DNA from 3 places in the Rothia sp. LK2492 genome. Region 2 is predicted to be linked to each of the others. Evidence: predicted binding sites of a transcription regulator. Region 2 holds the regulator's gene; each other region holds the start of a gene.

Region 1 (10,088 bases), on a different contig from region 2:
CATCATGTCCATTGGCCGCTCCCAGCCCTACGCACTCGTCCGCTCCGGTGACCTGTGAGCGATCCAGGCCGGCGGCCGCGGACTTTGGTGCGTCGAGTGCCCCGGGCTCGAGGCAGCCAAGCTCATTCAGGCCGGTGAGCCAGCAACACAAGTCGCCAAAGACATAGGCATGTCTCGTGCGACGCTCTATCGACGGATCAAAAAACTTCCCTAATTAACATTACTCAGTAAGGGTTACAGCTCTCCCTGCCCTTGCTGACCGTTCTACAGCGTGGGCAACTCGTCGGAGCAATAGACTACGCTGAGCAGAAAGGTCGCTCAGGCGTTGACGGCGACGTGCCTATCGAAGCTCTCTGCCGTAGTGTCGAGGATGCCGGATTCGACGTCGTGGGCGTGGCAGAGCACGAGTGCTTAGATCCCGTCCCCGCTCACGCACGATTCGTTCGATGAGGGCGGCCGGCGCTGAATCGTCGGACATATCGCAGGGATAATCGCCCGTATCGAGGTCACTAGTGACGACTTCCCAGCCGTCTGCCAAGAGTCGCGGAACGATCCCAGCTGCAATACTGTTGAGTCGCGCGGCTCCGGTCACAAGGGCGAGAGGCATTTTTCTACACTAGCGCCGCTCATTCGCAGGTATCTGCAGCCGCTCAAATTGGACGTTTGTGATGTGTTTATTTCAATGGTGTCCAGCCCACGGGCAACGGACCGTCGAGCTTCGCGCGTTGACGGTCGGCATGCTCCGACCAACCCTGTCCGCCGTCGGCGATCTTACTCAGAGACACCGCTCCGCGAGCAACACGAAATCCAACATCGTCCACGATGGCATCGGGTGCATTCCCTCGACGGACACCCACCCGGCAACTCCATCGAGGGTCTGCCCAACCGCCACCTTTCAGGACTCTGTAGTCGCCGTACCGCGCAGGGTCGAGACGGTCCCAGCACCACTCCCAGACATTGCCGAGCGTGTCGAAGAGTCCGTATGCATTAGCGTCTTTGCCTGCAGAAGGCTGCGGGCCGGTCGTACCGTCCTCTTCTGTCCAAGCGATCTGGTCGAGGGGACCGTGTCGGGGCCCTGTAGAACCGCCCAAACTACCGTGAACCCATTCGGCTTCGGTAGGCAGTCGATACCCTTCGGCCCGTGGATTCCACTGAACAGTGTCACCGCCGATGAGGTAGGCGGGCTGCAACCCCTCGTGTTCGGATGCACTATTGCACCAGGTGACGGCCTCTCGCCACGTCACGCCAGCCGCGGGTAAAGAGCAATCGCCGGGAGTGGTTTCCGTGATCCGTCCCGCCGTAAGGTCGGTCGTGCTAACAGTGACTGTGCTCAACCAGAATGAAATGAGGGCGACGTGCCTCTCGGTGCCGCGTCGAGCGTCTGTGAGACGAACCAGCCCAGGAGGGATACGAGAGAACTGCATGCAATGAGTGTATGCCAAGCCTTCATGCGATTCGACGCTTTCCTAGGACGGCGGTCAGCTATGTCATTAAGCGTTCGGAAAACCGCGACATTTACCGCCGCCAGTTACACCCGCCTTTAGGCAGGGATTAGCTTGTATCAAAAGTCTGTATCAAAACCTGGCTGTAATCAAAACTGCCTAAAATCGTTTTTGATACAACCATGGTCACCATATAGTACACATATTCTATGTCCGATAGAACACATGTACTATCATGTGACTATGCACGCTCACCTCATCGCCAAACTCGATAGCACCGCTTCACTGGTGCTCCAAGCCCCAGAAACCCGCTTGCCCGCAGGCTTCCCCTCCCCAGCCCAAGACTACTCAGCCGTCGATATAGATTTGAACGACATCCTCTTCCACGACCGCGCGGCCACCTATATCTTCCGCGTCACTGGCTCATCCATGATTGACGCCGGAATAGCCGATGGAGATGAAATCATCGTGGACCGCTCGATCACTCCGAAAGAAGGTTCGGTGGTGGTTGCTGCCATTGATGGCGAATTCACCATCAAGCGCTTCAGCATCGACCGCAACGGCCAAGGCTGGCTGTTACCCGAAAATAATGCTTACCCACCTATTCCTATCCCTAAAGAATCTGAATTTACTATCTTTGGGGTAGTGACCCGCTGCCTACACCGTGTCTAACCTGATATTCCACGTCGATATCAATAGCTGCTACGTTGCCTGTGAGCGGATTCTTGACCCTTCCCTAGAGGGTAAGCCTGTAGTGGTGCTTTCTAATAATGACGGTTGCGTTATTGCTTTATCCTCTGAGGCTAAAGCCCTGGGCTATAGGATGGGCGACCCCTGGTTCAAGGTTGAGCTACGCGCGTCCGCACAAGGGGTTATTGCCCGTTCATCTAACTATGAGCTCTATGGGGACATTTCAAACCGGGTCATGAGTGTGCTGCAAGAACAAGCAGCCGACTTTGAACAGTATTCCATGGGGTCTTGGTAGTAATGGGGACGGATTGAGCGCTAAGCTTCCAGGGTCGCTCTGGCGGTGGGGCGCCGTCCGATGCTTGCCTTGTTGAGGTGCCCGTAGATGGTGGAGCGCGGGACCTGGAGGAGGTCGGCGATGCGCTGGACCGTATGGGTCCCCGCGTCGTAGAGCTGCTGGGCGTGGTGGGCCTGGTCGGGGGTGAGTTTCGGGCGTCTTCCTCCTGTTCGCCCGCGGGCGCGGGCGGCGGCGAGTCCGTCGCGGGTGTTGGCGACGATGAGTTCTCGTTGCAGTTCGGCCAGGACTGAGAGCATTCCGAACATCGCACGTCCTTCCGCAGTCGTGGTGTCGATGCCCTGCTCAAGGACACGTAATCCCACACCACGCTCGCGGAGGGCCGCACCGAGGGTCACCAGGTGGAGCGCCGAGCGTCCGAGCCTGTCCAGGCGGGTGATGACCAGCTGGTCGCCTGCGCGGTTGGCCGAGGCGAGGGCCTTGTCGAGCTCGGGCCTGCTGGCCTTGGCACCGCTGGCATGGTCGAGGTAGATGTTTGCCGGGTCGACACCGGCGCGGGCCAGGGCATCCGTTTGGTGGTCAGGGTTTTGGTCGGCGGTGGAGACCCGCGCGTATCCGATCAACATGTGTCGATAATACCGGTGCTGCATGGTTTGACGACGTTGATTTCCGGCACAGGTTTCCGACATTGTTTCCGCGGCGTGTCGCCGACAGGTTCGGGATGTCGTCAAATGACCGTTTCTCGACATGCTACGTCCAGTCGCGGTGTATCCCGCTTAGAGCAGACCCCGCTCCTGCTGTTTGGGTGGGCAGGGAACCGTTCCATAGGAGCAGAAAACGCAGCAGTCCCCCACCGCTGGGCGTAGACGCTCCCCGCAGCCGGGGCATACCCAGAAGAACTGGCATGCGTCGGTCGGCATCTGAACGGAAGTGGCTACGCCGCACGACGGGCACGACACCACGGAGTTTAATTCGACGGACATCTCTAGGCTCTCCATGGGTTGGCAGAAAATGCGGTTGACGGCCCCGATTGTCTGGGTGACCGGTCAGCCGATGAAAGCGGGCAGGAATCGCAGAAAGACCGACCCTGCGACCAAGACGTAGGCGATGGCCACGAGGGTGCCTGCCCACTCGGCGGCGAACCTGGTCACGGCCCGGGGCGCGGGAATGACGCCGTGGACGAGGTTGCGGACCGTGAGCAGGATAAACAAGGGGATCATCGCCGCCCACACCACCATGCAGTACAGACACAGGATGTAGATCTCGAACAGGGCCTGGCTCCAGAGCCAGATAACTAACACCATCCCCAGGCTCACTCCGGCTTGCAGCCCGGCCCAGTACCAGCGCCCCGGGGCAGCCCCGGAGAGCACCATCATGGCGGTGGCCAGGATGAGGGCGAAGGCGACGATGCCGATCAACGGGTTGGGGAAGCCGAAGAGTTCCGACTGCCAGGTTCCCATGACCCGCCCGCAGGACACCCACGGGTTCACATCGCAACTGGTCACGTGGCCCGGGTCCTCATACAAGGCCAGACGTTCCAGGACGAGGATGGCCGAGGCGACCCAGCCCACCGCCCCGGTGACCAGCAGCACGAAGCCGAAGGTGCGGGGGCGGGCGAAGCGGGGCACCCGGATCGCCGGGTCCCGGGGGCCGGCTACGGGATCAGCGGTGACAGGTGTGCTCATGGAGTCTTCTTCCGGATCTGGCGACGGCGGATTAGTTGGCGGCCGTCGCTTCGACGGCGGCCCTGAACTGTTCCAGGGTCTGCACATTGAGCATCTTCCCATCGAGGAAGAACGTCGGGGTCCCGGTGACGCCCAGGGCCTTGCCGTCGTTGACGTCGAGCTTCACGCGTTCCTCGGTGGCAGGATCGGCGACGGCGGCGTCGTAGGCGGCCATGTCCAGTCCCAGGTCTTCGGCATAGGTGCGGAACAGGGCACTCTTGTTGTCGGCTGATTCGCCCCACTGGGCCTGGGTGTCAAACATCTTCTTGTACATCGGCTCGTAGGCATCCTGCTGCGCCGCGGACTCCACGGCCACGGCGGCGTTCATGGAGTTCAGGTGCCCTGGCAGCGGGAAGTACCGCTGGACGAAGGTGACGTTCTCCGAGTACTCGGCGCGCAGCTCCTCGACGAACGGGTAGGCCGCACCGCAGGCCTCGCACTCGAAGTCCAGGAACTCCACCAGGACCGCCTTCTCGCTTGGTGCTTGGGAAAGCACCCGGCTGTTCTCCCGCACGACCTGCTGTTCGGTGGTGGCGGCGTCGGCTGCTTGGGGGGAAGCGGCCTTGGAGTTTCCCTGGGCGACGGCGTAGCCGATGATCGCAGCGACAACGGCAGCGGCCAGCAGGATCCAGACGACGATCTTGGGTTTCTTCGGGGATCGGGTGCTGGGAGGGATGGGATTGCTCACGTGGTGTTCCGTTCTGTAGTCGGCGTGCACTAGGGCAGGCCGGACGGGTGGGGAGTGTGGGGTGGAATGGCCGTAGCCGGGCGCGGCTGTTCGGTGCACCGTGGCAAGGAGGAATGCGGTTCCCTGATGATCGGCTGTCCCGTCACCGGCAGGTGCATCCTTCGGGGGTGCAGCAATCCGGGTCCACGGTGAGGACGAGTTCCAGCATATCACCCAAGGCCGATCCGAGCCGTGGGTCGGCCAACCGGTACCAGGTGTTGCGGCCCTCCGGCTGGGCCGCAACCAGTCCGCATCCGCGCAGGCAGGTGAGTTGGTTCGACATCGACTGCCGGGAGACGCCCAGCTCCGTGGCCAGGTCCGAGGGCCTCGCGGGGGCGTCACGCAGGGCCAACAGGATCCGGGTCCGGGTCCCGTCCGACAGGGCGTGGCCCAATTGCGTCAAGGCCGAGGTATGCGTGGGGGTTGCGCTTTTCATCAAACACCACGGTACATGATCCAATGTAGAGTGATCCATTTCCGAGGTCGGGTGAAAGCCACCTCACTCGGCATCCAGCATTCGGCCCGACTACGCCTTCTCGATCCCCGACGCTCCCGTCAGTCGAGGTCAGGAGCGTGCCCTGGAAGCCTCCACTGCGTTCATCAAACTCGATATATCGTAATTTACGATATGATCGATGTATGACGATTGAATATAGCGGTGAAGACGGCTGCAAGGGGCTTGACCCGGCAGCCGCCCTGTTCCATTCCCTGGGCGATCCAGCCCGCCTCGCCATCGTCAAGCGGATGGCGCATGGTGAGGTCAGGGTCAGCCAACTGACCCATGAGCTGGGGTTGGCCCAATCGACCGTGTCCACGCACATGGCCTGCCTGCGGGACTGTGGACTCGTCGAGGGCCGCGCAGAGGGCCGCAGTGTCTACTACTCGCTGACGCGTCCCGAGCTCATGGACATGCTGGCCCAGGCCGAAATCCTCTTGGCCGCGACCGGCAACGCGGTGAGCCTGTGCCCGACCTATGGCACCGCCGCCAGGGAAAACGACACCATCCAGGAGAGTGCCCGATGAGCGACGCCTGCGGCATGAGCGCGGCAGCCGAGCGGACCACAGGAGGGCGGTCTGGCCACTTCCGGTCCCGGTCCCGGACCGTGATGCTGGGCGGGGCGGCGTTGCTCGCCGCCACCGACCTTGTCTCGAAGTGGGTGGCGGAGAGAAACCTGACCGTGGGCGAGTCCCTGGGCCTGGGGCCGCTGGACATCAGGCTGTTTTACAACACCGGGGTGGCCTTCAGCCTCGGCGCATCCCTCCCGCCCTGGACAGTCGCGGCCGCGACCGGGCTGATTATCGCGGCCCTGTCCTGGTTCCTGCTGGCCTCCGAACCGGCCATGACCGGGCTCTCCCGCACGGGCGCGGCCCTGTTGCTCGGCGGCGCACTGGGGAACTTCATTGACCGGCTGGACGGGCGCGGGGTCGTGGACTTCCTGCACAGCGGATGGTTCCCCACCTTCAACCTCGCAGACGTCCTTGTCACCGCGGGTGCCGCCTTGATGGTCCTCGGGGCGTTCAGGCGCCAACCGGAAGAAAATCCCGAATAGTCCGTCCGACTCGCCCTGCCGCAATCCGGCGCGCAGCGCGGACAAAATACCGGTAGCGCCACCGGAGCCAGGCGGCGCCACCGATCCCCCCACCCTGAAAGGAAACCATGTATCTCATCCCCTCCATCCTGCAGGCCATCGGCCTGTTCATGGCCACCAACATCGACGACATCATCGTGCTCTCATTGTTCTTCGCCCGCGGTGCCGGACAGCGCGGGACAACGGCCCGGATCCTGGCGGGCCAGTATCTCGGCTTTGGCGGAATCCTCGCCACGGCCGTCCTCGTGGCGCTGGGCGCTGGGGTATTCCTCCCTCCCCAGGCGATCCCCTACTTCGGCCTCATCCCCCTGTTCCTCGGCCTGTGGGCGGCCTGGCGAGCCTGGCGGGCAGCCGACGACGACGACGACGATGATGCCAAAGTCGCTGGCAAGAACGTGGGGGTATTAACTGTCGCGGCTGTCACCTTCGCCAACGGCGGGGACAACATCGGGGTCTATGTTCCGGTTTTCCTCAGCGTGGGACCGACCGCCGTGGTGGCATACTGCATCGCCTTCCTCGCACTGGTTGCAGTTCTCGTGGTGCTGGCCAAGTTCATTGCCACGCGCCGGCCGATTGCCGAGGTCCTGGAACGCTGGGAACACATCTTGTTCCCTCTCGTCCTCATCGGCCTCGGGGTGTTCATCCTCGTCGAGGGAGGGGCCTTTGGACTCTAACAAGTCCACCTCCGGCAAGGACAGGGCCGGCACTCTTTCGTCACCGCAATCCCCGAACCCCGAAACCGAACTGGAACAGGTTGCCACATAACCCCAGCAATCCACGGTGGGGACGGTGCCGGTAATACCGGAACCCGCCTCGCAGTCCGCAATGTATATACCCAGCGTGGACCTCTGGGCCAACGCTGCGAACATCCCAGGAGCTAGAAATCATGACCGACCCCCTTCCGTCCCCCTTGAAGCATGCGGGACGCCGCGCTTTCCTGCGTGCAGCCGTGCTTGGCGCCGCTGTCCTGCCACTGGCGGCATGTGTGGGAGATGAGGACTCCCTGGCCAAGCAGGCGCGGGAGGGAAACAACAAGAACTACATAGCCGGCGATGGTTCGGTGGAGGAATACGGTCCCGGCTCACGCACGGCCCCGGTCGAGATCAGCGCGGTGGCCTATGACGGAACAGCCATTGATTCGGCCACCTGGGTGGGCCAGGCAACGGTGCTGAACTTCTGGTACGCGGCATGTACACCGTGCCGCATTGAGGCCCCGCTCCTGGTGGAACTCAGCAGCGAATATGAGGGCAAGGTCGAGTTCATTGGCATCAATGTGCGCGACGAGAAGGAGGCCGCCGAGGCGTTCGAGCGCACCTTCGGCATCACCTACCCCTCGGTGCAGGACACCCAGGGCGCGATCCAGCTGGCCATGACCCAGTACGTTCCGTTGCAAGCGGTGCCCACCACCCTGGTGCTGGATAGGCAGGGCAGGGTCGCGGCACGCATTCTGGGTGCTGCAGAAAAAAGTACGCTCAAGGCCCTGATCGATACCGCCCTCACCGAGGCCCTGTGATGCTTTCATCGCTCGTTGCTTCCCTCGCAATTCCTGCACAGGGGGGCAACCAGTTTGCAGAGATTGTGCAGGACGGTTCGCTGATCCTCGCGGTCCCCGTGGCCATCCTTGCGGGACTGGTCTCCTTCCTGTCCCCGTGCGTGCTGCCCCTGGTGCCTGGCTACCTGGGTTACGTCACCGGCCTGTCCGGCGCCGACCTCGCCGAACAGAAGCGTGGTCGCATGGTCGCGGGCATTGTCCTGTTCATCCTCGGTTTCACGGCCGTCTTTGTCCTGGCGGGCGTGGTCTTTTCACAGATTGCCGTCTGGATGAGATTCGAAGGTTCTTGGGTAACCCAGCTGCTTGGTCTGGTGGTGATCCTCATGGGCGTGGTGTTCATGGGCGGTTTTTCCTTCATGCAACGCGATGCGAAAATCCATCGCAAACCACCCGCAGGGCTTTGGGGGGCACCGGTGCTCGGGGTGACCTTCGGCCTGGGCTGGGCTCCCTGCATCGGGCCAACGCTGGCGGCAGTCCTCGCGGTGAGTTCCGGAATCGACCCGAACCCCGCCAAGGGTGCGCTGCTGACGTTCTTCTACTGCATGGGCTTGGGCCTGCCATTTGTATTCATCGCACTTGGTCTGCGCCGCGGCATGGGTGCCATGAAATTCTTCCGCCGCCACCAACTGGCGATTATGCGCTTCGGCGGCGGCATGTTGATACTGCTGGGACTCCTGATGGCCACCGGCCTGTGGGGTTCGTGGGTCACGCAATTGCAGGACTGGTTCACCAATGAGGTCAGGTTGCCCATCTAATGGCGAAAAAAGTTTCTAAAAAAGACATTGCGGTCCCGGCCCTCGGGTTCCTTGGGATGCTCCGCTGGGCCTGGACCCAGCTCACCAGCATGCGCACCGCACTCTTCCTGCTGCTGCTCCTGGCGGTGGCGGCGGTGCCCGGCTCGCTCTTCCCCAGCGCTCGGTGAACCCGGAGCAGGTGACCACCTATCTGGCCAACAAGCCGGTACTTAGCCAGTGACTTGACCGCTTCCAGCTCTTTGATGTCTATTCCTCGGTGTGGTTCTCGGCGATCTACCTGCTGCTGTTCATCTCCCTGATCGGGTGCATCCTGCCCCGGGTCAAGAAGCACGCCCAGGCGCTGCGAACCCCGCCGCCACGGACGCCTTCGCGGCTGGACCGCCTGCCGCAGAATGGAGCCATCCGGATCCAGCCGGCCTCCGAGTCCGGTCTCAGCGACGCGCAAATCGCCAGGGAAGCCGCGGCGCTCTTGAAGAAACGCGGATACCGCTCCGAAGCCCGCACCGAGGGGGCTAACCCGTCGGTCGGCGCGGAACGGGGATACACCCGGGAAATCGGCAACCTCCTGTTCCACACGTCTCTGGTGGGACTCCTGGCCTCGGTGGGTATCGGTGGGGCGTTTGGCTACAACGGGCAGCACCTGTTAGTCGAGGGGACACGTTCGTCAACTCCCTGGTGTCCTACGACGCTTTCACCCCCGGCACCTGGTTCCAGGAAGACTCCTTGGACCCCTACTCGGTGAAGCTCGAGAAGTTCAACGTCACCTTCGACCGCGAATCGACCACGCACTTCGGCCAGCCCCTCGATTTCACCGCCGAGGTCGAAACCCGCCGCAGCCCCGACGCCGAACCCGAAAAGGAAACGATCCGAGTCAACCACCCGCTGCGCATCGATGGCGCGGACATGTACCTGGTCGGCAACGGCTACGCACCGGTGGTCACCGTACGTGACGGCGACGGTGACGTTGCCTTCAGCGGCCCGGTGGTCTCCGTGCCGCAGGATGGCATGTACACCTCCCTGATGGTCATCAAGGCCCCCGATGCGAAGCCGGACCAGCTGGGGTTCCAGGGATTTCTGCTGCCCACCGCGATGACGGACGAGACAGGGTTCGCGATTTCCGGGGACCCGAACGCCATTAACCCGCAGCTCCAGCTGAATTCCTACTATGGGGACCTGGGGCTGGATGCCGGCATTCCTGAAGTCTCCACCGCGCCAATCCCCAGGGCCCTGACTTGCTCGACCCGCGCCAGGGCCTTGTTCAAGGCAGGCCCGGACAACCTCACAGGCCCTGCGCGTAATGCTTCTAACCTGGACCCA
Region 2 (10,088 bases):
TGTGTAAGACCGGGTGCTAAGCGCAGAGTAATTTTTAGTTCAGGCCCGTGACCGCCGCCTGCCAGCACAGTGCCGTCTGCTGTACGGCTATAGACTCCCTGCCCCGGGGCAGCCTCAACAGCAGTCACTGCTGAGATAGGGGCGGCAATGTCTTGGAGTGCCCGGGCTACCAGCGAGTTGCGGTAGGAGGGCACCCACTCTTGACCTTTAGCAATGGCCCAGAAGGCCGGGCGGCGCAGTACAAAGGTCACGTTTTGACCGGGATTGATAACGATGAGCTGGTTATCATCTTCCACCGCTGAGAGGGCGGTTTTACGCATGTCAGCGGCCACCGGGCGAGCCAAATCGTGCCAGCCAGTCAAAGCATCGACCGCCGTGAAGATTGGCAAGGCCTTACGACCGTCCGGTGCCTGAATGCTGACCAGAGCCATATCTGATTCTTTATCCGAGACTAACCCAGCTTCGGTAATTTCTGCCTGGGAAAGCTGGGCAACGACCGGGGCGAAAATACGCACATTGCGCAAGGCATCGACCACAGCAGCTTCATCAACCTGGCCAGCGACAAAAGCGTCAAACACCTCTTGCAGAGCCGGGTCCGTCGTGCCCTGATCGCCCGGGTACTGGTGAGTGTGGCTGGTACCCTCAGCAAGGTTGCGCCCTTCCCAAGGCTGCCCGCCGGTATCAGTTTTCTGCCCGGCACTGGCCAATTGCGCGGCGATGTGGGTAGGCAGATCCCGCTGGTCTCCACCTCCCCCACCGTGCCCGTGGGTGTGAGCACGGTGCACTCGGTCCGAGAAGTCGGCCATTAGGGACGGCCTGCTACATCAAGTGCCTGCTGCAGTGTGAACTTACCTGCGTAGAGGGCTTTACCTGTAATGGCGCCTTCAACGCCGTGGGGAACCATAGTGCGCAGAGCGGCAATGTCGTCGAGAGTGGCGATACCACCGGAAGCAACTACCGGCTTGTCGGTGCGCTCAGCAACCTTGCGTAGCAGCTCCAGGTTAGGGCCCTGCAGGGTGCCGTCCTTGGTGACGTCGGTGACCACGTAGCGGGCACAGCCGTCCTCATTCAGGCGGTCAAGTACCTCCCAGAGGTTGCCGCCCTCTTGAGTCCAGCCGCGAGCAGCAAGAACATCCCCGCGGACATCGAGCCCAACAGCGATAACATCCCCGTGTTCAGCGATAACTTTACGGGTCCATTCGGGGTTTTCCAGTGCGGCGGTGCCCAAGTTGATGCGGGCAGGGTTGAGAGAAAGCGCGCGCTCCAAAGAAGCATCGTCGCGGATACCACCAGACATCTCTATCTTGATGGTCAGTTCCCGGGCTACTTCAGTCAGAATATCGATGTTATCGCCGCGACCAAATGCGGCATCCAGGTCAACGAGGTGCAACCATTCAGCGCCGGCATTCTGCCATTCAAGAGCCGCTTCAAGGGGGCTACCATAGCTGGTTTCAGAGCCAGCCTCACCCTGGACCAGACGCACAGCCTGACCATCAGCAACGTCTACTGCGGGCAATAGTTCAAGTCGTTCAGTCATAGTTTCTCCTAAAAATGAGGTTTTTTTACCCGTAGTTGAGCACAATGTAGAGGCCATAGCCAGCGAAGCCGAGCCCCACCATCAGCAAAATAAGCTGGGCTATCCAAGTAATTTTCTGTCGATAAAAAGAGTAAGCGCCGCCTACGAACATCATGCCAATGGTCATCAGCAGCAGGCCTGAAGTAGAAGCGGACATTTAGTCCTCCTGCACTGAGATACGCCCGGTCACGGGCAGGGTCTTCAGCCAATTGCGCAAGAGCTTCAGGCCGGCTTCCCCTGATTTTTCGGGGTGGAATTGGGTAGCCGATAAAGGCCCATTTTCAACGGCGGCGATGAAGTCAGTGCCGTGATGGGACCATGTGACCTGAGGGGGCACCATAGATTCGATGTTCTGATCAAAGTCCCAGCTCTGCACGCCATAGGAGTGCACGAAATAGAAGCGCTCGCCTTCAATCCCCGCAAAGAGGCGGGAGCCAGCCGGTGGGCGCACCGTATTCCAGCCCATATGGGGTACCACATCAGCTTGTAGCTTTTCGACGGTTCCAGGCCACTCCCCCAAACCTTCGGTGTCAATGCCGTGTTCAACACCGTGCTCAAACATCACCTGAAGGCCAACGCAGATCCCCAGAACGGGGCGCCCACCGGCCACGCGACGTCCGATCATGCGGATAGCATCTGCTTGCTTCAGGCCATCCATCACCGCTTGGAATGCACCTACCCCGGGCACTACCAGACCATCAGCACCCAGCACATCAGCCTCGCGACGTGACAGGAGCACTTCTGCTCCGGCTTCTTCAAGGGCACGAACCGCTGAACGGACGTTTCCCGCGCCGTAATCCAGAACAACAACTAAAGGTTTCTGCTGGGGTTCTGCCATTTAGAGTGCTCCCTTAGTGGAAGGAATACCTGCGTGGCGGGGATCCGGCTCTACTGCCTGACGCAGGGCCCGTGCCAGCGCCTTGAATTCAGCCTCAGCAATATGGTGGGGATCACGGCCACCCAACAAGGTAATGTGAAGGCAAATACCGGCATGGTAAGCAAAAGCTTCAAATACATGGCGCACCATCGAACCAGTAAAGTGCCCGCCGATGAGGTGGAACTCGAAGCCGGCAGGTTCACCGGTGTGCACCAGATAGGGGCGCCCTGAAATATCAACGACTGCCGACGCCAGCGCTTCATCTAGGGGCACCGTTGCGGTACCAAAGCGGCGAATACCCGCCTTATCACCCAGTGCCTGACGTAGAACCTCGCCCAGCACGATCCCGGTATCTTCAACGGTATGGTGCACATCAATGTGGGTATCCCCCGAGCACTTGATGGTCATATCAATGAGTGAGTGCTTAGAAAGTGCGGTCAGCATGTGGTCATAGAAGGGTACGCCGGTGTCGATGTCTGACACTCCGGTACCGTCCAGATTGATCTCGACGCTGACCGATGATTCACTGGTCTTGCGCTCCATCTTTGCAATGCGGGGGCCTAGCCCAGTTGATGTTTGGTGGGGTACTGCCATGTCTACCTCAATGTATGGTGTGGTCAAGAAAAATTATCGCTCGAATGTCTCGATGTATGCCGTCATATGCTCTAAGAATGCACTGGTTTCTGCCTCTGTTCCGGCGGTGACGCGCAGGTAGCCGGGTATACCGTTATCGCGTACCAGAACGCCGGCATCCAGCAAGTACTGCCAGGCAGCTTTCTCATCCTTCAACCCACCAAAAAAGACAAAGTTTGAGTCTGATACGGCGGGCTTAAGACCTAAGCCGACCAGGTGATCTACGATGCGGTCGCGCTGTGCCCGAATATCATCAACATTAGCCAGGAGTTGCTGGCGGTGCCGAAGCGCAGCTACAGCCGTCGCCTGGGTGACCGCCGAAAGGTGGTAGGGCAGACGAACGAGGCGGACAGCATCACAAACTGCGGGAGCCGCGGCGAAATACCCAAGACGAGCACCTGCTAGGGCAAATGCTTTGCTCATAGTTCGGGTAACAATTAGGTTGGGGCGCCCGGAGAGTAGGTTCAAAGCATTTCGGGAGCGGTCTTGGGCGAATTCAGCGTAGGCCTCATCGACCACTACGATGCCGTTATAAGCGGCAACCGCCTCATAGACAGCGTCAATCACGCCAAGTTCAAGACCGGTGCCAGTGGGGTTATTAGGTGAGCAGAGGATGACGATGTTGGGTCGATGCTCCTGAATCTGATCAAGGGCCGACTCGGTGGATAAGGAATAGTCCTCAGCCCTGTAGCCGGCAATAAAAGTAGTGTTGGTGCCGTCCGCGAGGAGGGGGTACATAGAGTAGGTGGGCACAAAGCTCATGACGCTTCGCCCGGGGCCGCCAAAGACCTGCATGATTTGCTGCAAAATTTCGTTGGAGCCATTTGCTGCCCAAAGATTCTCTGCGGTCAGACCGTGACCAAGGTAGCTCGCTAATTCCTGGCGCAGCGATGAGAATTCGCGATCGGGGTAGCGGTTGAGCGTGAGGGCTGCAGCAGCTACATCGCGACTAATCGCCTCTACAACCTCACCGGGCATGGGATGGGTGTTCTCATTGACGTTGAGAGTCACGGGCACATCAATCATGGGCGCACCGTAGGGTGAACGGCCCCGCAGATCATCGCGCAGAGGGAGGGCAGAGAGAGAGTCCATAGAATTAGTCACCCCACCAGTCTAGCCGCGCTAGCTCATATCGAACATTTTATTTCGAAGTGTAGACCGGTACCTCAAGCACCTGGCCAGGCTCAACCCGGGCAGTACTCAAATCATTGATTTGCATAATGTGGTTGATGACGTCTCGATTGTCCTGGCCCGGGGCAACTTTTGCGGCAATGGACCAGAGTGAGTCACCGTGCATAACCGTCATGGTAGAAATAACCTGAGTTGCCATTTCTCCGGTCGAGCTCTTCGCTTCGCCCGGGCTGATGAAAGTCAAGGCTCCCAGCACGATGAGGACAGCAAGAGTCAGCGCAGGGATGCCGCGGAACACTAAGCGACCCTTACGTGTTAAACGCACGGCTCCTCCTAGAAAACCACGCTTCTTCTGTTTGCTTACTCCCTGAGAAGTCTGTGCTGCAGAAACTGGGGCAAGGAGCTGCCCCTGCTGGGCCGGTCGAGTTACCGCAGTGTGAGCACCCTGGTGGCGTCTGAAAGTTCCAGGTTCAACGGTACGAATTCGATACTGGGGGGTGGTGAAAGTCGAGTTAGTTTTTGCTCGGGAATGCTGGGCGTCAGCCTGTGCCTGCAATGAGTTGAGGGGCTTCTTCGAAGAAGCAGGAGCCATAAAATCCGGTAGGGCGATAGCGCTCATTTGTCCTTCTCCTAACGACTGCTCAAACATTCAACCCGTGGTCGAATGAATGTTCTAAAAAATCTAGTACTTATGTTCTATCAGAAAAATCGAACATAGTCGAGAAAAATTAGAACAAATGTTTGAATAAACTGTTTTGGTGGCATACTCTTAGAAGACCACCTAGATCAGTAGACAACAGGTGGCTGACATTTTAGGACCAACAGAGACGAGCACACCGTGAGCGAACGCACCCAGCACACTCCGGCCAGCCCTAGAAATAAGGGATCTCGCCCGCTTACTGCCCGCCAGAAAAATATTCTGGAGGCCATTTCAGAGGCCATCGACGAGCACGGTTACCCGCCATCTATGCGCGAAATTGGCGACCTGGTGGGATTGGCGTCTCTTTCTTCGGTGACTCATCAGCTGACCCGTCTTGAAGAGATGGGCTACATTCGCCGTGACCCCAAACGTCCGCGCGCTATCGAGATTCTCGGTGAGGGAGAGCAGGCTGAACCAGCTGCAGAAACGTCTGTGCTACGGCTACCCCTCCTACCGACCTTCGAACAGAGCAGCGAAGACTTAGCAACGGTACCTCTGGTTGGCCGTATCGCAGCTGGCTCACCGATTGCCGCCGAACAATCAATCGAAGACGTCATGACCCTGCCCCGTCAGCTGGTGGGAAACGGCGACCTCTTCATGCTAAGGGTCAAGGGCGACTCCATGGTTGACGCCGCTATCTGTGACGGTGACTGGGTCGTAGTCCGCACCCAAAATACCGCTCAAAATGGTGACATCGTTGCAGCCCTCTTAGAAGACGAGGCCACGGTCAAAACCTTCCGCCAGCGTGACGGTCACACCTGGCTTCTGCCCCAGAACACCCAGTATGAACCAATCCTGGGTGACCGAGCCACCATCATGGGTAAGGTCGTTTCGGTTCTGCGCAGCCTCTAACGCACTGAGTACCATCTCATACAAAAAGGGCTAGGTCATGCTGACCTAGCCCTTTTTATATACCCCTACCCTTAGTGGGTCTCAACAGTCTGCGCCAGACGCTCTAAGGCGCCCAGCACCACGTCCTTATTCTGGGTAACCCAAAAAGGCGGCAGCGTTTTTACCAGATAACTACCGTACCGCTGGGTAGCAATTCTCGAATCTAGAACCGCAACAACACCGCGGTCGTTGACTGAGCGCACCAGACGTCCAGCACCCTGAGCCATACGAACAGCCGCGTGAGTGGCTGATACCGCCATAAAACCGTTACCGCCGTTCTGGGCGACAGCACGAGAACGTGCCTGTGAAAGCGGGTCATCCGGCCGAGGGAAGGGGATACGATCCATAATGACCAGGCGGCAGGAATCCCCCGGGGCGTCCACTCCCTGCCACAGGCTCATGGTTCCAAAGAGGCAGGAATTTGTATCTTCCACAAATTCCTTAACCAGTGCTCGCAGAGATGATTCTCCCTGTAAGAGGATGTTGAGGTCAGTTCGCTCACGCACGTATTCGGCGGCAAGTTCAGCACCTCGTTTAGAAGAAAAGAGGCCCAGCGCACCGCCGCCGGAGGCAACCACCAGCTCAACGATGCGGTCCAGCTGTTCTGTTGATACCCCACGTCCGGGCTTGGGTAGGTCTGATGCTAGGTAGAGAACCCCCTGTTTGGGGTAGTTGAAGGGCGAACCCACATCGATAGCGTCCCAGCGCGGTGCGCCTGAACCCATCAGACCCAGGGCGCCAGCTGTTGCTTCGAAGGACTCCCCCAGTGCCAGCGTTGCCGAGGTGAGCACCACGGTGCGACCGTCAAAGAGACCTTCACGCAGGTAACCCGCAACCGAAATAGGGGCGATATTGAGGGTTGCAGGATCATCATCGGAGGCCGCCACGTAACCACGCCCCGGCTCCCACGAGCCTTGGCGGGACACCCAAATTACCTGGTGTTGAGGGTCTGCCTGCAGCATTTTCTCGGCGGTGTCGTGTACCTCGGTGAGGCTAGCCCGCGTCATCTGCCGGCCAGCATCGGCATCCTTTTCACCCGCCTTGGTATCAGTCAGCGCAGAACGAGCGGCATCGCGCACCTGCTCCATGGCCGCAGCGACGCGGTCAGGCAACCCTCTGGCCATCAGTTCAGCAGGTACGCCATTGAGAGCATCATCCAGTTTCAGAGCTGCTTGTTCTAAGGCTTTGTGATCGGCTGTGGTGTGTTTGCGGATGCTGCGAGCAACCTTGCTGACCATGAGAGGTGAAAGCCCGCCGGTCACCGCACCGGTCACTCGGTCCGCGAGTTCGTGAGCCTCGTCGATAATAACAACCTCGTGTTCAGGCAGAACGTTGACGCCCTCAAAAGCGTTGATCGCCAAGAGCGCGTGGTTGGTGATGACGATATCTGCATCGGCTGCCTGGGTGCGGGCATTTTCGCTAAAGCATTCCTCAATGAGGGGGCACTTACGTCCCAGACATTCCGAGGCTGTTACTGAAACCTGCCGCCAGGCGCGGTCACTGACACCGGGAAGCAGCTCATCGCGGTCGCCGGTATCGGTGGTCTGCACCCAGGAGCGCAGGCGGAGGATCTCTTCACCCAGTTTGCCGGTAGCGCCAGTGGCAGCATCCATTTCGAAAAGGGTGTCACCGTCGTCCTCAGGGTAGCCGCCTTCAACCTTGTGCAGGCAGGCATAGTTATTGCGGCCCTTGAGGATGGCTACATCAGTTTCGTGTTCGGGCTGATCCCCCAGCGCCTCGAGAAGGCGCGGGATATCTCGGTGTACAATCTGGGACTGTAGCGCCAGAGTAGCGGTGGCAACGATGATGGGTTTCTCGCTGTGCTGGGCCGAAACAATGGCAGGGACCAGGTACCCCAAGGACTTACCCGTGCCGGTTCCCGCCTGAACCAGCAGATGCTTTTCAGTTTCCAGCGAGCGGGCAACGTGTGCTGCCATGGTGCGCTGGCCGTCCCGTTTTTGGCCTCCGCTGCGCTCAACCACTGTGTCAAGAAGTTCTAAAGCAGGTTTAGCACCGGGCAGGGTTTCTAGTTCCTGCCCGGTAGGTGCACTGACGATTTCACTCATTAACGGATGGTTTCGACGGCGCCAGCAGCCACCGCCTCATCGATTTCGAGCTGCAGAATTTCAAAGAGGTCATCATCTAGAACAAACTCCGATAGTTCTGAGGCAACCTCATCGCGCACTAGCGCTTGAACGTAGGTTCCATCAGAGACAAAGGCAGTGCGCAGGATTTCGGCGTCCCACTGATGCAGACGGGAAACAATCTCACCGTGGGAATAGGGCACCAGCAGGTTTAGTTCGATGGAGGGGCGAGGAATGGTGTCAGCAATTTTCTGCTGTAGCTCCTCAATCCCTTCACCGGTACGGGCAGAGACCACCACGTGGTTAGGTTCGCGCTGACGCAGGCGTTCAACTACGTAGGGGTCCGCAGCATCAACCTTGTTGAGCACGATAATCTCAGGAATATTCTGAGCCTCAACCTCTGTAATAACTTCACGCACCGAGTGAATCTGCCCCTCGGGATCAGGGTGGGACACATCGACCACGTGCACAATCACATCAGCATCCGCCACCTCTTCGAGGGTGGAGCGGAAGGCCTCTACCAGCTGAGTGGGCAGTGAGCGTACAAAACCCACGGTGTCAGAGAGGGTGTAGCCAACCCCGTCCGGGGTTTGCGCCTTACGCACAGTGGGATCAAGGGTAGCAAAGAGAGCGTTTTCAACCAGCACGCCAGCGTCCGTTAGGCGGTTAAGAAGCGAGGATTTACCGGCGTTGGTGTAGCCGGCAATAGTCACCGAGGGCACCCGGTTTCGCTTGCGGTTAAGACGCTTGGTTTCGCGGGCCGGTGCCATCGCAGCGATTTCGCGCTTGAGCTTAGCCATGCGGGCACGCAGGCGGCGGCGGTCCAGCTCAATCTTGGTTTCACCGGGGCCACGTGAACCAATACCTTCACCACCGGCAGCACGGCCACCGGCCTGGCGAGAAAGGGAAGCACCCCAACCGCGCAGACGTGGCAGCATGTACTCCAGCTGAGCGAGCTCAACCTGTGCTTTACCTTCACGGGACTTAGCGTGCTGGGCAAAGATATCCAGAATCAAAGCGGTTCTGTCGATGACCTTAACCTTGACGATATCTTCAATAGCACGACGCTGGGACGGGGCCAGCTCGGCGTCCACAATGACTGTATCGGCACCCGTCGATTCAACGATATCTTTGAGTTCAAGTACTTTACCGGAGCCCAAGAAAGTACCGGGATCCGGCTTGAGGCGGCGCTGTACCAGGCCGTCTAGAACCTCAGAACCAGCGGTCTCAGCCAATGCGGCGAGCTCTCGCAGAGAGTTCTCTGCCTCAGCCAAGGTGCCTTCACTCCAGACACCTGCTAGCACCACGCGTTCGAGGCGTAGCTGGCGGTATTCGACTTCAGTGACATCCTCAAGCTCGGTAGACAGACCGGCCACGCGGCGTAGCGCACGGCGTTCTTCAAGATCCTGCTGTTCGCCATCGTAGGAGGAGTGTTCGCTCTGGTTGTTGGAAAGCTCGCGAGCGCGTTCGCCCAGCACGTTACCGCTGCTTTCTGCCCTACCTAGCACCTTGTCAACGGTGAGGCGGAGCTGCTCATCAGATGGCAGATGTGCGGTCTGGCTGGGGTTTGCGTTTTCGGTCATAGTGCCTTTCTCAGGTTTAGAAACTGTGTTCTATTCTACCGGGGTGAGAGCGCTAGGGGCAGTGGGTGCGGGCTAAAAGGTGGGGGTGTTCTTTGGTGGCTTAAGCCCCGTGCCTACCGGGTATCGTATTGTTCTCACCAGAAAGTCTCACCGTCTACCTGGTGGGCTGGGTGGCGTAAAATAGTGGTCTATGAGTTCAGCACACTATTTTTCTGAAAACCCCACCGGCGACTTCACCCCCAAGCCTCTCTCTGTTGAGCTGGCAGGGCAGAAAGTCACTGTGATGACAGCGGGCGGTATTTTCAGCCCCGGTGGCGTCGATAAGGGTACCAAGATTTTGCTGGACGAGGCTCCCGAACCTACCGGCCACCACCTCCTGGATATTGGGTGTGGTTGGGGCCCCATTACCCTTACCCTAGCGATGCGGGCACCAGCAGCTGCGGTCTATGGCGTTGATGTGAACTCTCGTTCAGCCCAACTCACCGAGATGAATGCAGCTAGGCTGGGGCTGTCCAATGTGACGGTGGGTAGCCCTGAGTCATTACCCGAGGATCTCACCTTTGACACGATCTGGTCTAACCCTCCCATTCGGGTGGGTAAAGAGGTCTTACAC
Region 3 (10,088 bases), on a different contig from region 2:
GCGCGTATCGTAGCAGCCAACCCGCACGCCGTCATCCTGGATGAATCCACCACCCAGCTCGATCTGGCGGACGCCCGTGCATCATTGAGGGCTGTCATGCAGGGCAGGGCGGTCATTATCATTTCGCATGATGCCCGCATCGCTTCCCTTGCTGACCGGGCCGTACTCCTAGAGGAGGGCGAGCTGGTTGCTGAGGGCAGCCCGGCTGAAATCTTTGCCCGAGCCTAATCGGCGGCGTCCTGCCCACGGTCACGGGTAGGGCGCCGCAGAGCAAGTTTTGAACACAGCCGTCAAACGCCTTAACCAATACGGTAAAGATGAGCTGGCACACTAAACTTGGGGGTGGCAAACCCAGCACGTTAACAAGGAAGTTCACACCATGAGCAAGCCCTTCCCTTCAGACCTCGAAATTGCGCAGGCCGCACCCATGCAGCCGATTGCAGAGATTGCAGCATCAACTGGCATCAGCGAAGAGCGCCTAGAACCTTACGGCAAGTATGTTGCCAAAGTTCTTCTGGACGAAACAACCACCGCTGAGAACGCTCTGAAGAAGGGCTCCAAGTACATTGTGGTCACTGCTGTGACCCCCACACCCCTGGGCGAAGGAAAGACCGCTACTTCGGTTTCCCTGGCTCAGGGTATGGCTCATATTGGCAAGAAGGCAACGCTGACCCTGCGTGAACCCGCTCTCGGCCCGGTCTTTGGTGTCAAGGGTGGAGCATCGGGCGGTGGCTACTCGCAGATTGTCCCCATGGAGAAGCTGAACCTGCACCTGACCGGTGACTTCCACGCCATCACCAGCGCGCACAACCTACTTTCAGCCATGATTGATAACCATCTGCACCACGGCAATAAGCTCAACATTGACGTCCGGAATATCTCCTGGCGCCGCGTGATGGACATGAATGACCGCTCCCTGCGCAACATTATCGTGGGTCTGGGTGAACGCATGGACGGCGTGCCCCGCGAGACCGGCTTCGATATCACCCCTGCCTCCGAAGTCATGGTTATTGTCTCTCTGGCTTCTAGCTTTACCGACCTGCGTGAGCGCCTAGCCCGCATCGTGATCGGCTACACCATGGATGGTGAGCCTGTCACTGCTCAGAACCTCAAGGCTGACGGCGCCATGGCAGCCCTCCTGCAGGATGCCTTCAACCCCAACCTCCTGCAAACCTTGGAACACACCCCGGCACTGATTCACGCCGGCCCCTTCGGCAACATCGCCACCGGTAACTCCTCAGTAGTCGCTGACTACGTGGGACTGGAACACTCCGATTACGTGATTACCGAAGCCGGCTTCGGCGCCGACATGGGTGCTGAACGTTTCTTCAACGTCAAGTGCCGCACCTCAGGTCTCAAGCCCAACGCCGCCGTCCTGGTGGTCACGGTGCGCTCGCTGAAGTCCCACTCGGGCCTCTACAAGATCGTTCCGGGCAAACCACTGCCCGAAGGAATGTTGCAGGAATCACCCGCTGACGTTATGGCAGGGGCCGCAAACCTGGTTAAGCACATCGAGATTGTTCGGAGCTTTGGTGTTCAGCCGGTTGTTGCTATCAACGCCTTCCCCAGCGACTTTGACTCCGAGCACGGGGCAATCCGCACGATTGCTGAAAAAGCTGGCGCTCGCGTGGCCATCCACCGCGGTGTGGCTGAGGGTGGTGCTGGCGTAACGGAGCTGGCTGAGGCTGTTGTTGCTGCCTGCGACGATAAGAGCGATTTGGTCTACACCTATGAGGACTCTGACTCACTGTCAACCAAGATTGAGAAGGTCGCACAGGGGGTCTACGGTGCTGATGGTATCGAGGTTGCCCCCGCTGCTGCTCAGCAGCTGGCTAAGTTTGAGGAGCTGGGCTTCGGCCATCTGCCGGTGGTTATCGCTAAGACCCACCTGTCCATTTCATCAGATGCTTCCCTCAAGGGTGCCCCCACCGGCTGGACGTTACCGGTTCGTGAAGTGCGTCTGGCTGCTGGCGCTGGCTATGTGTACGCTATCTGCGGCACGATGCGCACCATGCCCGGTTTGGGCGCTTCGCCGTCTGCTGAGCGCATCGGCTTTGATGAGCACGGCCAGTTGGTAGGGCTCTTCTAAGCCGCTTTCTAACCCAGAGTTAAAGCAAAAAGGACGCCGTGAGTAAGCCCCGGCGTCCTTTTTTGCCTGTGCTACCAGCCTCTAGCTTCCCACTCGTCAAGGTTGCCGCGGTCAGCACCCAGGGTGGTGTGCTGACCGTGACCGGGAAGTACCACGGTGTTGTCGTCGAATACGCTGAAGATTCTCTCGCGCACATCATTCAGCAGCTGCTTGAAATCAGCAGGGGTGTCGGTCTTACCCACACCGCCGGGGAAGAGGGAATCGCCGGTGAAAAGGAGCACCGGGGTGCCGTCATCCTCAGGCTCCTGGTAGACCAGGGTGATAGAGCCGGGAGTATGACCGCGCAGGCTAATGACCTCAAGGGTGATGTCGCCAAAAGTGAGGGTTTCACCGCCCTGTAAGAGGTGTTCGACCTGTACATCTTCTTGCTCAAGGATGGAAGGAGCGTCAGCTGCACCGCAGTAGGTTGCGGGGGAGTAGGTTGCAACCGCGGTGGGGAGCGCCCGTATATGGTCCCAGTGCGAATGGGTGGTGATGAGTGCTTCTATACGAGGGTCGCCCTGCTCGCGGAGCCCGCCTGCACCGTCCTCACCGGCTGCAGCCAGCACGAAGGTGTTGATGCGCTCAAACTCGTCAGCAGCATCGATTAATACCTGTCTGCCATCACTCTTAGCGGTAATGAGATAGACGTTGTTCTCCATCTCCGAGACCGAGAGTGAACGAACGGAAACGGTGGCAGAGTCAAAAATTAGTTTTCCAGCTTCAGTCATACTCCCATGGTAGATTCCAAGAGCTACAAAGAATAGAGAGAAAACCTAGCAATCTCTCACAGAGATTAAAAGAAACCCAGGTATTCACACGGGGCAAACCTACAATGGACCTAAGCCCTCACCTTATGGGTTTGCAGACCACCACCCTCACTGAGGATTTTATGCCACCAGCCTAAGACTGACCGGTGCCCAACGTGCAGACACAGGGTGCATCTGGGGTATAGAATATATATTCGAAACCCGCAGACGATAGGTGAACTATGGCAGGCTCAGCCCCACAAAAGACTAAGCAGGATCTCTCACACATCCGCGTTCAAGGCGCCCGTGAGAACAACCTTAAGAACGTGAACCTGGATATTCCGCGCGACGCCATGGTCGTCTTCACCGGACTGTCCGGTTCAGGTAAGTCCTCCTTGGCTTTTGACACCATTTTCGCAGAGGGCCAGCGCCGCTACGTAGAGTCACTGTCCTCCTACGCCCGTATGTTCCTGGGCCAGGTAGATAAGCCCGATGTTGATTTCATTGAGGGCCTGTCACCGGCTGTTTCAATCGACCAGAAATCGACCTCCAAGAACCCGCGCTCTACTGTGGGTACCATCACCGAAATCTACGACTACATGCGCCTGCTCTGGGCCCGCGTGGGCCACCCGCACTGCCCCGAATGCGGTGAGGAAATCTCTAAGCAGTCACCCCAGCAAATCGTGGACATCCTCATGGGCTACCCCGAAAAGACCAAACTTCAGGTACTGGCCCCGGTAGTGTCAGCCCGAAAAGGCGAGTTCGTTGACCTTTTCAAAGAGCTGAGCAATCAGGGCTATTCACGAGCCAGAGTTGATGGGGAGACCATCCAGCTGCAGGACGCCCCTAAGCTCGAAAAACAGTACAAACACACCATTGAAGTGGTTGTTGACCGTATCGCCATCAAAGAAAGCGTGCATCAGCGTCTCACCGACTCAGTGGAAACAGCCCTCGGCCTGGCTGATGGCAAAGTCCTGATTGATTTTGTGGATGTCGACCCAGCAGCAGCTGACCGCACCCGCAGCTTTAGTGAAAACCTGGCTTGCCCTCAAGGACATGCACTGCAGGTGACCGAGGTTGAACCCCGTGCCTTCTCCTTCAACTCCCCCTTTGGAGCCTGCTCAGCTTGTGACGGTATTGGGTCTAAGCTCCAGGTGGATGAAGACCTTATCATCCCCAACCCGGACCTCTCACTTGCTGAAGGCGCTATCACCCCCTGGTCCCAGGGTAAGTCAACCAGTGAATACTGGCTGCGGCTACTAGCAGGTCTAGGTGATGAACTGGGCTTTGAGCTCACCACCCCCTGGAAGAACCTTCCCGCCAAAATCAAAAAAGCAATCCTGCACGGTAAGGACTACAAAGTCACCGTTGCCTACAAAAACCGTTTTGGCCGTGAGCGCCGCTACACGTCGGGCTTCGAAGGAGTCTACGGCTATATCAAACGTAAGCACGAAGAGACCGAATCTGACTGGTCTAAAGACCGTTATGAGCAGTACATGCGTAACGTGGCGTGCGAAGCCTGTAACGGAGCGCGTCTTAACCCCACCATTTTGGCAGTCAAGGTGGGAGGCCGCTCAATCGCCGATGTCACCGAGATGCCTATGCGTGATGCCCTCTCTTTTGTGCGCTCGCTGTTCCTCAGCACTCGCGAAGCGCAAATCGCTGAGCTAGTGCTCAAAGAAATTGATGCCCGTCTGCAATTCCTGCTGGATGTAGGCCTGGACTACCTCAACCTGGCGCGCTCTGCTGGCACCCTCTCCGGCGGTGAAGCGCAGCGTATCCGCCTGGCTACGCAGATCGGATCGGGTCTGGTAGGCGTCCTCTACGTGCTCGACGAGCCTTCAATTGGTCTGCATCAGCGTGATAACCGCAGACTCATCGAAACCCTCACTAAGCTACGCGACATGGGCAACACCCTGATTGTGGTGGAGCACGATGAGGACACCATGAAAGAGGCCGACTGGATCGTGGATGTTGGCCCCGGCGCCGGTGAACACGGCGGCGATATTGTACATTCTGGCACCTATGCTGAACTATTGGCCAACAAGAGGTCCATCACCGGTGATTACATGGCGGGGCGAAAGAGCATCGAGGTGCCGGCACAACGTCGCCCCATCGATAAAAAACGCACCATCAAAGTGGTGGGTGCTCGCGAAAACAACCTCAAGAACGTTGATGTTCAGTTCCCCCTGGGCGTCCTTACCGCGGTGACCGGTGTTTCAGGTTCGGGTAAATCAACCCTGGTCAACGACATCCTCTACACTTCTCTTGCTAACAAGCTCAACGGGGCCAAGCAGGTTCCGGGGCGCCACAAGACCATTACAGGTCTTGATCAGTTAGACAAGATTATTCATGTGGATCAGTCACCCATCGGGCGCACTCCACGTTCCAATCCGGCTACCTACACCGGCGTCTTTGACCATATTCGCAAGCTCTTTGCTGAGACCAACGAAGCTAAAATGCGCGGCTACCAGCCCGGAAGGTTTAGCTTCAATGTGAAGGGCGGGCGTTGCGAGGAATGTTCCGGTGACGGCACTCTCAAGATTGAGATGAACTTCTTGCCCGATGTTTATGTTCCCTGTGAGGTTTGTAAGGGCAAACGCTATAACCGCGAGACTCTAGAAGTGCACTATAAAGGCAAGACTATTTCGGATGTCTTAGAAATGCCCATTGCTGAAGCGGCAGAGTTTTTTGCAGCCTTCACTAAGATTGCTCGCTACCTGGACACTCTGGTGGATGTGGGCTTGGGGTATGTGCGTCTGGGACAGTCAGCAACTACCCTCTCAGGCGGCGAGGCCCAGCGCGTCAAGCTAGCTACCGAGCTGCAGAAACGGTCCAATGGCAGGTCAGTCTATGTGTTGGATGAACCGACAACCGGCCTTCACTTTGAGGATATCCGCAAGCTGCTGGTGGTCTTGCAGAGCCTGGTTGATAAGGGCAACACGGTCATCACCATTGAGCACAACCTCGATGTTATCAAGAGTGCCGACTGGCTGATTGATATGGGGCCTGAAGGTGGTGACGGCGGCGGTACCGTCATTGCCACCGGCACACCAGAGGAGGTCGCTCGGGTGGATGGCTCTCACACAGGACGTTTTTTAGCGGAAATGCTCACCTCGTGATACTCAGTGCTACCTAGCCCCTTTTCGCCATGAATTTCGCGAAAACGGGGGTATGCTAAACAGGTAGACCGGGTAGTTATCATCGGCAGTAGGTCACGCACGTCAAGGAGTTCCCCCATGTCCCTGAAATACAAAGCAACCCAAAAAAGTATTGAGGGTTTGTTGAGAACTGTGTTTCGTGCTCGCGTGACCGGGCTTGAAAACTTTCCCAAAGAGGGCCCGGTCATTGTGGCCTCTAATCACTTGGCCTTCCTGGACTCGGTGATTATCTCAGCGCTCATGCCCAGGCGTGTGGCTTTTCTCGCTAAAGCTGAGTACGTCAATTCCCCGGGTATCCGCGGCAAACTGATGAAGACCCTCTTTCAGGTCATCGATATTATCCCGGTCAACCGAAGTGACAAGAAAGAGTCCATGAAAGCGCTCGATAAGGCGCTTGAAAGGCTCAACGACGGTAAGGTTTTCGGCATCTACCCCGAGGGCACGCGTTCCCGGGATGGCTACCTTTACAAGGGAAAGATTGGGGTAGCCTGGTTGGCTCACATGACCGGGGCAACGGTGGTTCCTGTCGGTTTAATCGGTACTGATAAGATCCAGAAGCCGGGCTCCAATATGGTTTATCCTCACCGCTTTACCGTGCGGGTAGGGGAGCCCATGACCTTTGAAAAGCTGGGATCAGCGATGAGCGGCAAGCAGCGCCGAGAGACCACCGATACCATCATGGACGCTATTGCTCAGCTCTCCGGCCAGCCTCGCAAGAATGACTACAATGTATCCCCGTCGGCTGAACGCGACAGTGGAGCTTAGAACCCAAGGACGATCACAGTGGCGAACCCTGCAGATTACCGGCCCGCACCGGGGCACATCCCTACCTCACCGGGGGTCTACAGGTTTCGTGACGAGTACGGGCGCATTATCTATGTGGGTAAGGCCAAAAATCTCCGTAATCGCCTCAACTCCTATTTTGCTAACCCCTCGGGGCTGACTCCTAAGACCTATGCCATGGTGCACACCGCAGCATCGGTTGAGTGGACGGTGGTGGGCAGCGAGCTTGAATCACTACAGCTTGAGTACACCTGGATTAAAGAGTTCAAGCCGCGTTTTAACATTGCTTTCCGCGATGATAAGTCCTACCCCTACCTAGCGGTCACACTCAAAGACAGGTTTCCCCGCGCTCAGGTGATGCGCGGTGAAAAAAAGAAGGGGGTTAGGTATTTCGGGCCCTACTCCCAGGCATGGGCGATTCGTGAGACACTTGATGCCCTGTTGCGTGTTTTCCCGGTACGCACGTGCGCTACAGGGGTCTTTAACCGGGCCCAGGCTTCCGGTCGGCCCTGTCTACTGGGCTATATCGATAAATGTTCTGCCCCCTGTATTGGCAAAATTTCCATGCAGGATCACCAAGAGATTGCTGAGGAGCTCTGCCGTTTCATGGCGGGGGGCGCAGAAAAATATATTGCTCAGCTGACCGGTGAGATGAAAGACGCTGCTGTAGACTTCGATTTTGAAAAAGCGGCTCGACTTCGCGATGATATTGAAGCTCTGACTAAAGCCTTTGAACGCAATGCAGTGGTGCTTTCAGATTCCGTGGACGCTGACCTCTTCAATTTTGTAGAAGACGATCTTGAGGCAGCGGTCCAGGTGTTCTTTGTACGCGGTGGGCGAATCCGTGGTCAGCGGGGGTGGATTGTTGAAAAGGTTGAAGATTCAACCCCTGAGGCGCTGACCGAACAGCTACTTGCTCAGGTTTACGGCGAAGTTGCCGTCTCGCTGGCTGCCGGAACAACGGCGTCCGAGCAGAGTTTCAATGAGCATGAAATCCCTAAAACTATTAATGTCCCTGTGCTTCCCGACAACCAGCACCACCTTGAGCAGTGGCTGACCGGTATACGCGGTGCCAAGGTGACTATTAGCGTGCCGCAACGCGGTGAACGGGTTGAGCTCATGAACACCGTGCAAGAAAACGCCAAGCAGGCGCTTGCACTCCACAAAACGCGCAGGGCAGGAGACATCACCACGCGCTCAGCATCCCTCGTCGAGTTGCAAGAGGCCCTTGAGCTGCCTGATCCTCTCATGAGAATTGAGTGCTACGACATCTCCCACACTCAGGGGACCAATGTGGTGGCCTCCATGGTGGTCTTTGAGGATGGTCTGCCGAAGAAGGGGGATTACCGCAAGTTCACTATCACTGGGGATGCAGCACGTGATGATACAGCCAGCATGTATGACGTGATCTACCGCCGTTTTAGGCGCTATCTCACGGATGAAAAGAAGCTGCCTGGCAAACAGAAATCCGGTGAAATTGACGCTGACCGTCTTGCTGCCGCAGAACCCGCTAAATTTGCTTACCCACCGAATCTCGTGGTGGTGGACGGCGGGCAGCCTCAGGTCAACGCCGCGGCGGCTGCACTGGCAGACCTGGGTATTTCCGATATCTATGTGGTGGGTATTGCTAAGCGTCTTGAAGAACTGTGGTTGCCACAGGATGATTTCCCCGTTATTTTGCCCCGAACCTCAGATGCTCTCTATCTGATTCAGAGAGTGCGCGATGAGGCCCACCGTTTTGCAATCACCTTTCACCGCACCAAACGAGGGAAAGCAATGGTCGCTTCAGCCTTAGATGGCGTGGATGGGCTGGGGCCAGCTAAACGGGAGGCACTTATTAAGCATTTTGGTTCACTGAAACAGCTATCACAGGCTTCTGAAGAGGCACTGCAGGAGGTCAATGGGGTCGGATCAGCTATGGCGGCTAAAATTCATGCTCATTTTGAAGGACAGAGAGTAGCACAGCAGTCGGGAAAAGCTGAGATACCGCAGGGCGGGATCAACGTGACCACCGGTGAGGTGCTAACAGACTAGGCAGCCTGATGCCGGCAGGCAAATCACTGGTGTTGCTCCCGGTTCTTGACCGGTGCGGTAGGCTTAAAACCGAGTGAGTCGTTCACAAATGAAAAGGCAGAGCATGTCCCTCCTGAACGCTGATGAGGCTTCGAAACCGCAAATTTTAGTGATTACCGGCATTTCGGGTGCTGGACGTAACACCGCTGCCAATACCCTCGAAGATGAGGGCTGGTACGTCGTCGATAATATTCCACCCCAGATGCTTGAATCCTTGGCTGAGCTTGTCAAAAAGTCACCACAGACCATGCCCAAGTTGGCTGTGGGTATCGATGTGCGAGCTCGCCGGCTCTTAAGCGATCTTCCGGCTGCGATTAACAAACTGCGGGCATCCGATGTCAATTTTTCCATGCTTTTCTTGGATGCATCAGATAAAGACATTATTGCCCGGTATGAGGCTCAGCGCCGCCCTCACCCCCTACAGCAGGGTGGTATGGTCGCAGATGCTATTGCTCGGGAACGTGAAATCTTCTCTGAACTGCGGGATGCAGCTGACTATGTCATTGATACATCCGGTTACAACGTCCATCAGCTGGCCAAGAAAATCCGCGAGACCTACGCCCCCGATAACGAGCGGCTCATGCGTATTACGGTTATGAGCTTTGGCTTCAAATACGGCACGCCCACCGATGCTCACTACATGGCTGATATGCGCTTTATACCTAACCCTCACTGGGTGCCAGATTTACGCCCGCATACCGGTAAGGACGCCCCGGTACGAGACTATGTCTTTGGGCAGGCTGGCACTGAGGAATTCATCGAAAACTATATCCGCGCGCTACGACCTGTTATCGAGGGCTACCGTAGGGAGGGCAAACTCTACGCAACCTTCGCTATCGGTTGCACCGGTGGTAAGCACCGTTCAGTGGCGGTTTCAGAAGAGATAGCCCGCCGTTTAGAGCAGCTTGATGATGTCATTATCAATATTCACCACCGTGATATGGGGAGGGAATAATGGCTGAATCTACCACGGCTCGACCGCCTGAAACCAGTCTTATCCCCGTCATTGGTAGCGGCCAAAGGCGGTCGGTTAAAGTGACCGCACTGGGGGGCGGGCACGGCCTATCGAGCTCCCTCTCTGCGCTCAAACTGGTAACGGGGTCGCTCACCGCAGTGGTGACGGTAGCCGATGACGGCGGTTCATCTGGTCTGCTCCGTCAGGAGATGGATGTGGTACCGCCAGGTGATTTGCGC

Evidence for each region. Region 2 encodes LexA, which represses DNA repair genes until DNA is damaged. Its sites were predicted from a motif close to TCGAACANNTGTTCGA; they were not measured.
Region 1: VVR27_RS06745 (LexA family protein) is a predicted target of LexA. The motif match lies at 1,660-1,675, and genes of this name have one in related genera.
Region 3: uvrA (excinuclease ABC subunit UvrA) is a predicted target of LexA. The motif match lies at 3,081-3,096, and genes of this name have one in related genera.

What each region holds. Positions count from the first base shown of each region.
Region 1 covers NZ_JAYWLX010000004.1:267,463-277,550, forward strand. The annotation lists gene VVR27_RS06730 (helix-turn-helix domain-containing protein) at 62-214, shown strand; gene VVR27_RS06735 (hypothetical protein) at 253-450, shown strand; gene VVR27_RS06740 (formylglycine-generating enzyme family protein) at 675-1,424, opposite strand; gene VVR27_RS06745 (LexA family protein) at 1,686-2,114, shown strand; gene VVR27_RS06750 (hypothetical protein) at 2,107-2,427, shown strand; gene VVR27_RS06755 (recombinase family protein) at 2,448-3,050, opposite strand; gene VVR27_RS06760 (GDCCVxC domain-containing (seleno)protein) at 3,201-3,407, opposite strand; gene VVR27_RS06765 (vitamin K epoxide reductase family protein) at 3,471-4,109, opposite strand; gene VVR27_RS06770 (thioredoxin domain-containing protein) at 4,141-4,836, opposite strand; gene VVR27_RS06775 (helix-turn-helix transcriptional regulator) at 4,979-5,311, opposite strand; gene VVR27_RS06780 (helix-turn-helix transcriptional regulator) at 5,515-5,898, shown strand; gene lspA (signal peptidase II) at 5,895-6,425, shown strand; gene VVR27_RS06790 (cadmium resistance transporter) at 6,533-7,138, shown strand; gene VVR27_RS06795 (TlpA disulfide reductase family protein) at 7,351-7,977, shown strand; gene VVR27_RS06800 (cytochrome c biogenesis CcdA family protein) at 7,977-8,771, shown strand; gene VVR27_RS06805 (cytochrome c biogenesis protein ResB) at 8,861-8,938, shown strand; partial or broken gene VVR27_RS06810 (cytochrome c biogenesis protein ResB) at 9,028-9,917, shown strand; partial or broken gene VVR27_RS06815 (DUF4158 domain-containing protein) at 9,941-10,088, opposite strand, start outside.
Region 2 covers NZ_JAYWLX010000002.1:342,505-352,592, reverse strand. The annotation lists gene VVR27_RS03770 (SseB family protein) at 1-806, opposite strand, end outside; gene priA (bifunctional 1-(5-phosphoribosyl)-5-((5-phosphoribosylamino)methylideneamino)imidazole-4-carboxamide isomerase/phosphoribosylanthranilate isomerase PriA) at 806-1,537, opposite strand; gene VVR27_RS03760 (hypothetical protein) at 1,563-1,733, opposite strand; gene hisH (imidazole glycerol phosphate synthase subunit HisH) at 1,734-2,414, opposite strand; gene hisB (imidazoleglycerol-phosphate dehydratase HisB) at 2,415-3,047, opposite strand; gene VVR27_RS03745 (histidinol-phosphate transaminase) at 3,081-4,190, opposite strand; gene VVR27_RS03740 (LysM peptidoglycan-binding domain-containing protein) at 4,228-4,836, opposite strand; gene lexA (transcriptional repressor LexA) at 5,056-5,769, shown strand; gene VVR27_RS03730 (ATP-dependent DNA helicase) at 5,841-7,874, opposite strand; gene hflX (GTPase HflX) at 7,874-9,475, opposite strand; gene VVR27_RS03720 (class I SAM-dependent methyltransferase) at 9,666-10,088, shown strand, end outside.
Region 3 covers NZ_JAYWLX010000005.1:98,566-108,653, forward strand. The annotation lists gene VVR27_RS07460 (ABC transporter ATP-binding protein) at 1-228, shown strand, start outside; gene VVR27_RS07465 (formate--tetrahydrofolate ligase) at 380-2,089, shown strand; gene VVR27_RS07470 (MBL fold metallo-hydrolase) at 2,161-2,859, opposite strand; gene uvrA (excinuclease ABC subunit UvrA) at 3,120-5,999, shown strand; gene VVR27_RS07480 (lysophospholipid acyltransferase family protein) at 6,117-6,803, shown strand; gene uvrC (excinuclease ABC subunit UvrC) at 6,822-8,855, shown strand; gene rapZ (RNase adapter RapZ) at 8,959-9,849, shown strand; gene yvcK (uridine diphosphate-N-acetylglucosamine-binding protein YvcK) at 9,849-10,088, shown strand, end outside.